2 linked regions of the Anaeromyxobacter diazotrophicus genome follow. The protein of the gene in region 1 interacts with the protein of each later gene in a pairwise test. Links are inferred from orthologs where the notes say so. Each region holds a gene or a part of one and is shown on either strand. Other genes may lie near its edges.

The links.
Region 2: the proteins of HWY08_RS13730 (region 1) and hypB interact in binary tests that used the Escherichia coli proteins (3 or more experiments, as listed by UniProt). The link is inferred for Anaeromyxobacter diazotrophicus from one-to-one orthologs.

The regions. Positions count from the first base shown.
Region 1 is NZ_BJTG01000006.1:169,961-177,223, reverse strand. What follows is about bases 2,699-5,497. They hold HWY08_RS13730 (FKBP-type peptidyl-prolyl cis-trans isomerase), read left to right. Parts: upstream 2,699-3,745; coding sequence 3,746-4,249; downstream 4,250-5,497. Other genes in these bases: HWY08_RS13720 (hybrid sensor histidine kinase/response regulator), read left to right, coding at 5,318-5,497; HWY08_RS13725 (CxxxxCH/CxxCH domain c-type cytochrome), read left to right, coding at 4,709-5,194; HWY08_RS13735 (glutamine amidotransferase), read left to right, coding at 2,699-3,672. Outside these bases: HWY08_RS13745 (hypothetical protein), read right to left, coding at 1-458; HWY08_RS13740 (DUF4159 domain-containing protein), read left to right, coding at 587-1,339; more of HWY08_RS13735, read left to right, coding at 1,339-2,698; more of HWY08_RS13720, read left to right, coding at 5,498-7,263. UniProt on the Escherichia coli protein: Folding helper with both chaperone and peptidyl-prolyl cis-trans isomerase (PPIase) activities. Chaperone activity prevents aggregation of unfolded or partially folded proteins and promotes their correct folding.
Region 2 is NZ_BJTG01000001.1:558,743-561,693, reverse strand. It holds hypB (hydrogenase nickel incorporation protein HypB), read right to left. Parts: upstream 1,952-2,951; coding sequence 1,049-1,951; downstream 1-1,048. Other genes in the region: hypE (hydrogenase expression/formation protein HypE), read right to left, coding at 2,303-2,951; HWY08_RS02470 (hydrogenase maturation nickel metallochaperone HypA/HybF), read right to left, coding at 1,951-2,295; HWY08_RS02480 (hypothetical protein), read left to right, coding at 404-997; HWY08_RS02485 (hemerythrin domain-containing protein), read left to right, coding at 1-247. UniProt on the Escherichia coli protein: Involved in the maturation of [NiFe] hydrogenases. Required for nickel insertion into the metal center of the hydrogenase. Exhibits a low intrinsic GTPase activity, which is essential for nickel insertion.

The DNA of each region.
Region 1 (7,263 bases):
GCGAGCACCGCGCGCCGGAGCCAGAGCGCGAGGAGCCCCAGCACGACCGCCCCGGCCAGGCCGCCCAGCCAGGCCTTGCCCGCCACCGCCACCTGCCGGCCGAGCAGGAAGCCGGGGATGCCGAGGACCAGCACCGGGTAGATCTCCGGGGCGCCGAGCGCCACCACGCCGAGCACCAGCGCCGACGCCCAGGCGGGCGTCGCCGGAGGGAGGTTCCACAGCTCGAACGACGGGATGAACGTCGAGCCGGCGAGCCAGCCCACCGCCGCCGCCCCAGCGGCGGCCAGGACGCGGCCGAGGCGCACGCCCGCGACGAGCAGCGCGATCCCGAGCGCGAGCGCGACCACCGCGGCGGGCCACGCGCCGCGGGTGAGGTCGGTGGCCACCTGCGGGAGCTTCCCGGCCAGCTGCTCCGCCCGGGCGAGCCACGCCTGCAGGAGCGCGAGCATCCCGTTCATGGCGGAGGCACCTTCATGCGGGCGGAATGTAGCAGCGGCTCCTCGCCGCCGGAAGCGCGATTCCGTAGTAGTCTCGAACCCTCCCGGCGCTGGCGTCCCGGCGCCGCGGCGCGGACCTTCCTCGAGCCATGCGGCGACGCGACTTCCTCGAGCTGCTCACCCTGGGAACGGCGGCGCTGGCCCTGCCGCGGCCGGCGCGCGCCGCCGTGCCCGCCGCCTCGCAGCTCGCCATCGGACAGCTCGAGCACGGCGGCCGCTGGAACCCCCGCCCCACCGCGCTGCGGCGCCTGCAGTGGGAGCTGGCGCAGCGCACCAGCATCGAGACGGCGCCCGAGGCGGTCCCGGTCCGCGCCGGCCGGCCCGGGCTGCACCGGCTGCCCTTCCTGTACCTGGCGGGGGACGGCGCGTTCCCGCCGTTCACCGAGCCCGAGCGGGCGGCGCTGCGGCGGCACCTGCAGCACGGCGGGTTCCTGCTGGTGGACTCCGCGGACGGCTCCGACGGCGGCGGGTTCGACGCCTCCGCGCGCCGCGAGCTGGCCGCGCTCCTCCCCGCCTCGCCGCTCCTGCGCGTCGCGCGCGAGCACGTCCTGTACAAGAGCTTCTACCTGCTCGATCACCAGGGCGGCCGGCTGCTCGTGAAGCCGTGGCTGGAGGCGCAGCTGCTCGACGGGCGCCTCGCCGTCCTCTACTCGCAGAACGACCTCGGCGGCGCCTGGGCCCGCGGCGCGCTCGGCGAGTGGGAGTACGCCTGCACCCCCGGCGGCGAGGCGCAGCGCGAGACCGCCTTCCGGCTGGGCGTGAACGTCGCGATGTACGCGCTCTGCACCGACTACAAGGACGACGCCGTCCACCTCCCCTTCATCCTGCGGCGGAGGAGCTGATGTTCGGCCTGCGGCCCGGCCCGCTCCTCGAGGCCGGCTACAACGACTGGCGCCTCACCTCGCTCGCGCCCTGGCCGGGCTGGGCGCTCGCGCTCTTCGCGGCGGCGGCGGTGCTCGCGGTCGCGCTCGCCTGGCGCGGCCTCGCCGGCGAGCCGCGCCCGGGCCGGCGCGCCGCGCTCGTCGCGCTCCGCGCCGCGTCGGCCCTGCTGGCCCTGGCGCTGCTGCTCGAGCCCGCGCTGCGCCTCCTCCAGACCTCCCGGGTGAAGAGCCGGCTGGCGGTGCTCGTCGACGGCTCCCGCTCGATGCGCTTCCCGGTCGAGCCGGGGGGCCCGAGCCGCGCCGCCGCGGCCGCCGAGCTCCTCCGGCGGCACCGGGGCGAGCTGGAGCGGCTCGGCGACCGGGTCGCGCTGGAGTGGCACACCTTCGACCGGGAGCTCACGCCCGCCGATCCGGCGGCCCTGGCGCGGGGCGGCCCGGCCGACGGCGGCCGCACCGACCTGCTCGGCGCGCTCAAGGCGGCGGCAGGCGGCGGGGGCGGCCGCAAGCTCGCCGGCGCGGTCGTGATCTCGGACGGCGCCGACAACGCCGCACTGGCGGAGGGGCTCACCCCGGCGGCGCGCGCCGAGCTGCGCGCGCTCGGGGTGCCGATCACGGCGGTGGCGGTGGGCAGCGCCGCGCCGAAGGACCTGGCCGTGGAGCGGGTGGCGGTGGACGACTTCGCCTTCGTCCGCAACACGGTCACCGTGGAGGTGACGCTCACGGCGCGGGGGTTCGGCCGCGAGGAGGTGCCGGTGGTGCTCCGCCGCGAAGGCGCGGTGGTGGCGCGCGGGGCGGTGCGCCTCGAGCCCGGCAAGGAGCGCTACACCCTGCCCCTCTCGTTCGCGCCCGACACCACCGGCACCTTCGTCTTCACGGTGGCGGCCCCGGTCTACCCCGGCGAGGCGGTGGCGGAGAACAACGCGCGCTCGTTCGTGCTGCGCGTCATCCGCGATCGGGTGCGGGTGCTGCTCGTGGCCGGCCGGCCGAGCTGGGACGAGCGGTTCCTGCGGACGCTCCTCAAGCAGGACCCGAACGTCGACCTCATCAGCTTCTTCATCCTGCGCACCGCCAGCGATCAGCCCGGCAGCCAGGACGAGCTGTCGCTCATCCCCTTCCCGGTGGCGGAGATCTTCGGCGAGCAGCTCCGCACCTTCGACGCGGTCATCTTCTTGAACTTCGCCTACCAGCCCTACCGCTCGCTCGACATCGAGCGCTTCCTGCCGGCGCTGCGCGACTACGTGAAGGGGGGCGGCGGGTTCGCCATGGTGGGCGGCGAGCAGAGCTTCGGCGACGCGCGCTACGGCCAGACGGCGCTCGCCGAGGTGCTCCCGGTCGACGCCGCCGACGGGCTCGGCATCGCCGAGACGCAGGCGAGGCCGCGCCTCACCGCCGAGGGGCGCCGCCACCCCGTCACCAGCCTCGCCGCCGGCGAGGCGCCGAACGAGGCCGCCTGGGCGGCGCTCCCGCCCCTGCCCGACCTGAACCGCACCCGGCCGCTGCCGCCCGGCCAGGGGGCGCGCGTGCTGCTCGAGGCGCCGGCGGTCCAGGTGGAGGGCCGCGCGGCGCCCCTCGTGGCGGTGCGCGAGGCAGGCTCGGGGCGCGCGCTCGCGCTCGCGACCGACGCCTCGTGGACCTGGGGCTTCGTCGCGGCCGAGGAGAGCGGGTCCTCGCGCGCCTACCAGCGCTTCTGGAACAACGCCCTGCGCTGGCTGGTGCGCGATCCGTCCCTGACCCCGGTGCAGGTCGAGCCGGACCGCCCCTCGGTCGAGCCGGGCGAGCCGGTGGGCCTCTCGGTCGCGGTGCGGACCCCGGACTACGGGCCCGGCGCCGGGCTGCCGGTCCACGGCGAGCTCGTGGGGGAGGACGGCAAGACCGTGGCGCGCGGCGACGCGGTCGCGGGGCCCGACGGCACCGCGCGGCTCGAGCTCGTGCCGCCCGGCCCCGGCGCCTACAAGGTGGTGGCGACCGCCCGGCCGCGCTGCCGCCAGGAGCCCTGCCCGCCCGACGCTCCGGTGGAGACCGCCACCGGCGCGGTCGCGGTGCGCGCCTCCGGGCCCGAGGACGCGGACGCGGCGCCCCGACCCGAGCTGCTCCGGGCCATCGCCGAGGCGACCGGCGGCGCCTTCTCCAGCGCCGATCGGGGCCTGCCGCCGGTGCACCTGGCCGAGGCGGAGGTGGTGGAGGTGGGGCGGCGGAAGGACGTGCCGATCTGGGACCGCGGCTGGTTCCTCGCCGCGCTGGTCGCCTCCCTCGGCGCCGAGTGGACCCTGCGCCGCCGCTGGGGCTACTGGTAGCCCCAGCCCCGTCCGCCGTGCGCTCCGGCGCGCGCTCTGCTATGACCGCCGGCCAACCCCGTTCGGAGGCGTCATGAAGGTCGGCAAGGGCAGCGTGGTGTCGGTGGACTACGAGCTCCACCTGGGCGACGGCAAGGTGGTGGACGCGTCCGCGCCCGGCGAGCCCATGGCCTACATCCACGGCGAGGGGCAGATCGTCCCCGGGCTCGAGCGGGCGCTCGAGGGACTGTCCGCCGGCGAAGCGAAGCAGGTGGTGGTGGCGCCGCAGGATGGCTACGGCGAGCACGACGCGCGCGGCGTGCAGGAGGTACCGAAGAACGCCTTCCCCGCCGACATGCAGCCGGCGATCGGGATGGAGCTCCTGGCGCAGGGCGAGGACGGCGAGGCGGTGCCGTTCGTCGTGCGGGAGGTCAAGCCGGAGTCGATCGTCATCGACCTCAACCACCCGCTCGCCGGCAAGACGCTCCACTTCGCGGTGACCGTGCGCGAGGTCCGCGCCGCCACCGAGGAGGAGCTCGAGCACGGGCACGTGCACGGGGCCGGCGACGCCCACGAGCACGACCACCACCACGAGTAGACGGGCGTCGCGGCGGCTGAGCCCTGCGCGGCTTCACCCAGCGTAGCGTCTTCTCGCCCTGTCGCGCGCGCGGTATTCACCCTGGGATAAACGCCAGGGCTTTGTATTGTCTCGGAAATCCTCGCCGAGGAGCCACGGTCAGCACGGGTATGCGCGTTGCAGGGACGCGCACTCGGGGTGTCAGCCTTCCGACGCCGCCCGTGGCAGTCGGGGGGGGGGACCATCATGGCGACAGCGAAGTTGCGCGAGGGCGCCGCAGCCTGGTTGCTTGCGACCCTGGTCCTGTCGGCCGCATCGGGATGTGGCGGTTCGACACCGGAGAACGGTGCGGCGGCGAGCTCCCCTCCAACCTCGCGGCGCTCGGGGGCGCTCACCCCGATCGACCCGCACCAGCTGCACAAGAACTCCGCGGGGGCGCAGTGCAACGATTGTCACTGCACCGTGGGAGAGTGCGGCCCGGTGGGCGTCAAGCTCATCTCGTTCGCGCCCGTGGCCACCGCCAGCGGCCTGCCCCGTCCGAGCTACGACATCGCTTCCCAGACCTGCTCCAACGTCGCGTGCCACATGGTCCCGGCGGGCACTTTCACGTACTATGCGTGCGGAGTGGACAGCGAGGCCACGCTCGAGAGAGCGAGCTTCGGCGGTACGCCGGTGACGACGCCCCCCTGGTACTCGGCGGTCGCGGGGGGCTGCGTCTCCTGCCATGACAATCCGCCGGACGCGCGCACCAAGACCTGGCACAGCGGCACGCACGGCGGCGACGCGGCGATGAACGAGTGCTCGTTCTGCCATCCCGACGTGACCAGCTCGGGCGGCGTGCTGACGCTCAGCCAGGCGACGAATTGCGGGCCCGGCGGCACCTTCGGCCCGTGCGCTGCGCTGCACCGCAACGGAACGGTCGAGGTGGCTCCCCGGTGGAGGAGCAGCTGCTTCGGGTGTCACTGAGGCCTGGCGCGACGCTCGCGGTCGCTGGCCGCGCCGCCGCCTGACGGCGGGGCGGGGCCGGCTCCGTCCAGCGCGCGCCCGGCAATGATATCGTGACCGCCTCCGATTGCGGGGCGGTGCGCGATGGCCGAGCAGCGGCTCAAGTCAGACCTGGCGACAGGTGGCGGCGCGCACCCGCGCGAAGACGCCGCCGCCCTGGAGCTGGCGGCGCTGAAGGACCGGCTCGAGAAGATCGCGGCCAGCGTCCCGGGGGTGGTGTGCTCGTACCGCCTGAACGCCGACGGCAGCGCCTCGATGCCGCTCAGCACGCCCGCCATCGAGGACCTGTACGGCATCCCGCAGGCGGTCCTGGCCGAGAGCATGGCGCCCTGCTTCGCGCGTGTGCACCGCGACGACCGCGACCGGCTGACGGCGTCCGTCGCCGCCGCGGAGCGCGCGATGACGCCGTGGCACGACCAGTTCCGCTACGACCACCCCACGAAGGGACCGCGCTGGATCGAGGGCTGGTCGATGCCGCTCCGCGAACCCGGGGGGAGCACCCTCTGGCACGGGTTCGTCATGGACGTGACCGAGCGCATGACCGCCGACCAGGCGCTGCGCGAGAGCCGTGACCTGTACCGTTCGGTCTTCACGCTGGCGCCGAGCGGGGTGGTGGTCAACGACGCCGAGGGGCGCATCCTCACCTTCAACGACCAGGCGCACCGGCAGCTCGGCTACACCCGCGAGGAGTTCGCGCAGCTCCGCCTCGCCGACGTGGACGCCGACGAACGGCCGGAGGACGTGCGGCGGCACATCGCGGACATCGCGGCCGGGGGCGGCAGCGAGTACGAGGTCCATCACCACACGAAGTCGGGGGAGGTCCGCGACGTGCTGGTGCGGACCCGCCCCGTCGACCTCGGCGGGGAGCGGCGGTTCCTGAACGTCTGGCAGGACATCACGGACCGGAAGCACGCCGAGGCGGCGCTCCTCGCCTCCGACAAGCGCAAGAGCGAGTTCCTCGGCGTCCTCTCGCACGAGCTCCGGAACCCGCTCGCCCCGATCCGGAACTCGATCTACCTCCTGGAGCGCGCCGCGCCGGGGAGCGAGCAGGCGGCGCGGGCCAAGGAGGTCATCCGCCGCCAGACCGAGCACCTGACGCGGCTGGTGGACGACCTGCTGGACGTCACCCGCATCTCGCGCGGGAAGGTCGAGCTGCACCGCAGCCACGTCAACCTCCGCGACGTCGTCAACAAGACCACCGACGACCTGCGCTCGCTGTTCGACCAGAGCGGGGTCGCGCTCCGCGTCGAGCACTCGGCCCGCCCGCCGTGGGTCGACGTCGATCCGACGCGCATCACGCAGGTGCTCGGGAACCTGCTCCAGAACGCCGTCAAGTTCACGCCGGCCGGGGGGACGGTGGTCGTGTGCCTGGGCGCGGCGGACGGCCGGGCGGAGCTGCGGGTGCGCGACGACGGCGTCGGGATGGAGCCGGCGCAGGTGGACCGGATGTTCGAGCCGTTCGCCCAGGGGGCGCAGTCGCTCGCCAGGACCAAGGGCGGCCTCGGGCTCGGGCTCGCGCTGGTGAAGGGCCTGGTCGAGCTTCACGGCGGGTCGGTGCGCGCGCGCAGCGAGGGGCCGGGCCGGGGAGCGGAGTTCGTCGTCACCCTGCCGCTCGCCCCCGGCGGCGCGGCTTCGGCGCGGAGGGCCGTGGCGGCCGCCGCCCGGGCGCGCGTGGTGGTCGTCATCGAGGACAGCCTGGACGCCGGGGACTCGCTGGCCGAGCTCCTCGCGTGGGGCGGGCACCGCGTGCACGTCTCTCGCGACGGCCGCTCGGGGCTGGAGCTCGCGCGCCGGGTGCGGCCCGACGTCGTGCTGTGCGACATCGGCCTCCCCGACATCGACGGCTACGCCGTCGCGCGGGCGCTGCGCGGCGACGAGGCCCTGAGCTCCACGCGCCTCATCGCCCTGAGCGGCTACGCCCAGCCCGAGGACCGCCTGCGCGCGCGCGAGGCGGGGTTCGACGCGCACGTCGCGAAGCCGCCGGATCCGGACGACCTCATGAAGATGGTCGCGGCCGACTGGGCCAGCTC
Region 2 (2,951 bases), on another replicon or contig:
GCATTCCGGCGCGCCCGACAGCCCGCCCGGGAACCTCCTCGCCGGCGCGCTCTCGGCGCTGCTCGACAAGGGCCGGGACGCCCTGCGCGAGGCCGCCGACCGGGGGCGCAAGATGGCGCGGTCCCGCTCGCGCGAGGTGAAGGGGCGCGCCCGCAAGGCGATGGCCTCCGGCCGGTCGGCGATGGAGAAGGGCCGGGCCATGGTGCGCGAGGTGACCGGGGGCGAGGCCTCGCCGCCGCAGGCGTGAACCGGCCCGCCGCACCCACCTCACCCCTCACTCACCGAGCGTCGGGTCGCCTGCTCCGGCGGACGCCTCGCGGCTGATCCGGATCACGGTGAGTCACGCCCATCCGTCCTACCCTCCGCGGGAGAGCGGGAGCTCGATCTCCCGCGGGGGGAGCTCATGCGCAAGAACTGGGTGGCGATCGCGGTCGCGGTGGCGGGGCTGTGCTGGAGCTCGAGCGCTCGGGCCGGGGACGGCTCGTCGTTCGCAGGTCCGGGCTCCGTGTCGCTGGCGGCGGAGCGGCTGTTCGGGATCCACCACGCCAGGCCGAGCGTCGGCTCCAACTACACGAGCTTCTCCCTCTTCGGTCCCGGCGGGCTCGAGGCGGGCGTGGCGCCCTACAGCATCCCCCGCATCGGGCTCGACTACTTCGCCGCGGGGGGCCTCACCGTCGGCCTGGGCGCCGAGGTCGGCGTCGTCAGCCCCGAGAACGGGAGCAACACCACCATCCTGGGCCTGAACCCGCGGCTCGGCTGGGCGCTCCGCGCGAGCGACGCCGTGACCTTCTGGCCGCGCGCGGGCCTGAGCTACGTGATGGTGGACCTGGGCTCGTCTGCCTACCTGCTGGCGGCGGCCCTCGAGGCGCAGCTCGTCGTCACCCCGACCCGCAACTTCGGGTTCCTGCTCGGGCCGACCGCCGACATCGGCCTCTCCGCGACCCACACCAAGGTGACCGAGCTGGGCTTCCAGGCCGGGCTTATCGGCTGGTTCTAGCGGGAGTGGTCGCGTAACTTCGGGCCCGCGGTCGAGCAGGCGGGCACGCCCTCAGTGCTCGTGGTCGTGCCCCGAGCCCTCGTGCCCGTGGTCGCCGCCGCCGTGCTGGTGGCGCTCCTCGGCGCCGTGGTGCTCGTGGGCGTGGGCGTGCTGGTGGGCGTGCGGGTGCGAGTGCGTCGTCGCCCCGTGCGCGTGAGCGTGCTCGTGCGTGTGCTCGTGGGGGTGGGCGTGCGCGTGCTCGTGCGGGCGGGCCTCCTTCGACCTCCCCGCCACGACCGGGGCCCGCCGCGCCTCCAGCCAGGCCTTCCAGGCCTGCATCCCCTCGCCGGTCCGCGCCGAGACGCGCAGGACCTTCGGGTCGGGCATGACGCGCCGCAGGTTGTCCTCGAGGCGCGGCAGGTCGAAGTCGAGGTGGGGCACGAGGTCGACCTTCGTCACCAGCACCAGGTCGGCCTTCTGGAACATGACCGGGTACTTGAGCGGCTTGTCCTCGCCCTCGGTCACGGAGAGCGCGACCACGTTCGCCTCCTGCCCCAGGTCGTAGATGGCGGGGCAGACGAGGTTCCCGACGTTCTCGATGAAGAAGACGTCGAGCTCCCGCCAGGGGAAGTCGTGCAGCGAGCGGTGCACCAGCTCGGCGTCGAGGTGGCAGGCCTGGCCGGTGGTGATGGCCTTCGACGGGATGCCGGCCCTCGAGAGGCGCTGGGCGTCGTTGTCGGTGGCGAGGTCGGCCGAGACGGCGCCCAGCCGGACGCCGCCGAGCACGCGGGCGCTCGCCTCGAGGAGCGCGGTCTTCCCCGAGCCGGGCGAGCCCATGATGTTGAGGGCCAGCACCCCCGCCTCGCGGAAGTGCTCGCGGTTGTGGGCCGCGATGCGGTCGTTGCCGGCCAGGATCTTCTCGTGGAGCTCGACCGGCACGAGCTCGGGGTCACCGCAGCCACAGGTGGTGCACATCAGGGGATCTCCATGTCGATGGCGTCGAGGAGCAGGGCGTCGCTCTGCGGGGTGAGCTGGGCCGGCGCGCCGCACGGCTCGCAGCGGAGGATGTCGCCGCGCGCGAAGGTCTTGCCGCAGCGGGGGCAGACCCAGCGGGCGGGGTAGTGCACCACCTCGAGCGCGGTCCGCTCGCAGAGCGTGCCCTGGCGGAAGGTCTCGAAGGCGGTCTGGAAGAGCTCCGGGTCGACGCCGGCCAGCTCCCCCAGGCTCACCTTGAGGCCGTGGATGGCGACGGCGCGGCGGCTCCGCGCCTCCTCCTCCACGCGCCGGATGAGCGCCTCGACGAGCGAGTACTCGTGCATGGCGGGCCTAGCAGATGCGCGGCAGCGGCTCGCCGTCGCTCTCGGCGAGGAGCCGCCGGCCGAGGCCGGTGTCGAGGATGACGTTGCCGGGGCGCTCGGCGACGGCGGTGCCCACCACCGCCGCCCGCCGCCCCTGCGGGTGCGCCCGGAGCGCCGCCAGCACGCGGTCGACCGCCTCCGGCCGGACGCCCAGCACCGCCTTGCCCTCGTTCGCCACCACCAGCGGGTCGATGCCGAGCATCTCGGCGGCGGCCTGCACCTCGTGGGTGACCGGCACCGACGGGCCGTCGAGGACCACCCCGACCTTCGCCTTCTGCGCGAACTCGTGCAGCACCGAGGCGAGCCCGCCGCGGGTGGGGTCCTTCATGGCCACCACCGCCTCACCGCCCGCCTGGAGCGCCGCCCGGACGAGGCCGTTCAGCGGCGCCACGTCGGAGCGCAGGTCGCCCTCGATCTGGAGGTCGCGGCGCCGCGTCATGACCGCCATGCCGTGGTCGCCGACCGTGCCGGTGACGATGATCCGGTCGCCGGGCCGGAGCCCGTCGTCCCGCACGATCCGCCGCGCGAGCGCGAACCCGGCCGTGTTGAGGACGATCCCGTCCACCTCGCCCTTGCCCATCACCTTGGTGTCGCCGGTGACGATGGTGACGCCGGCC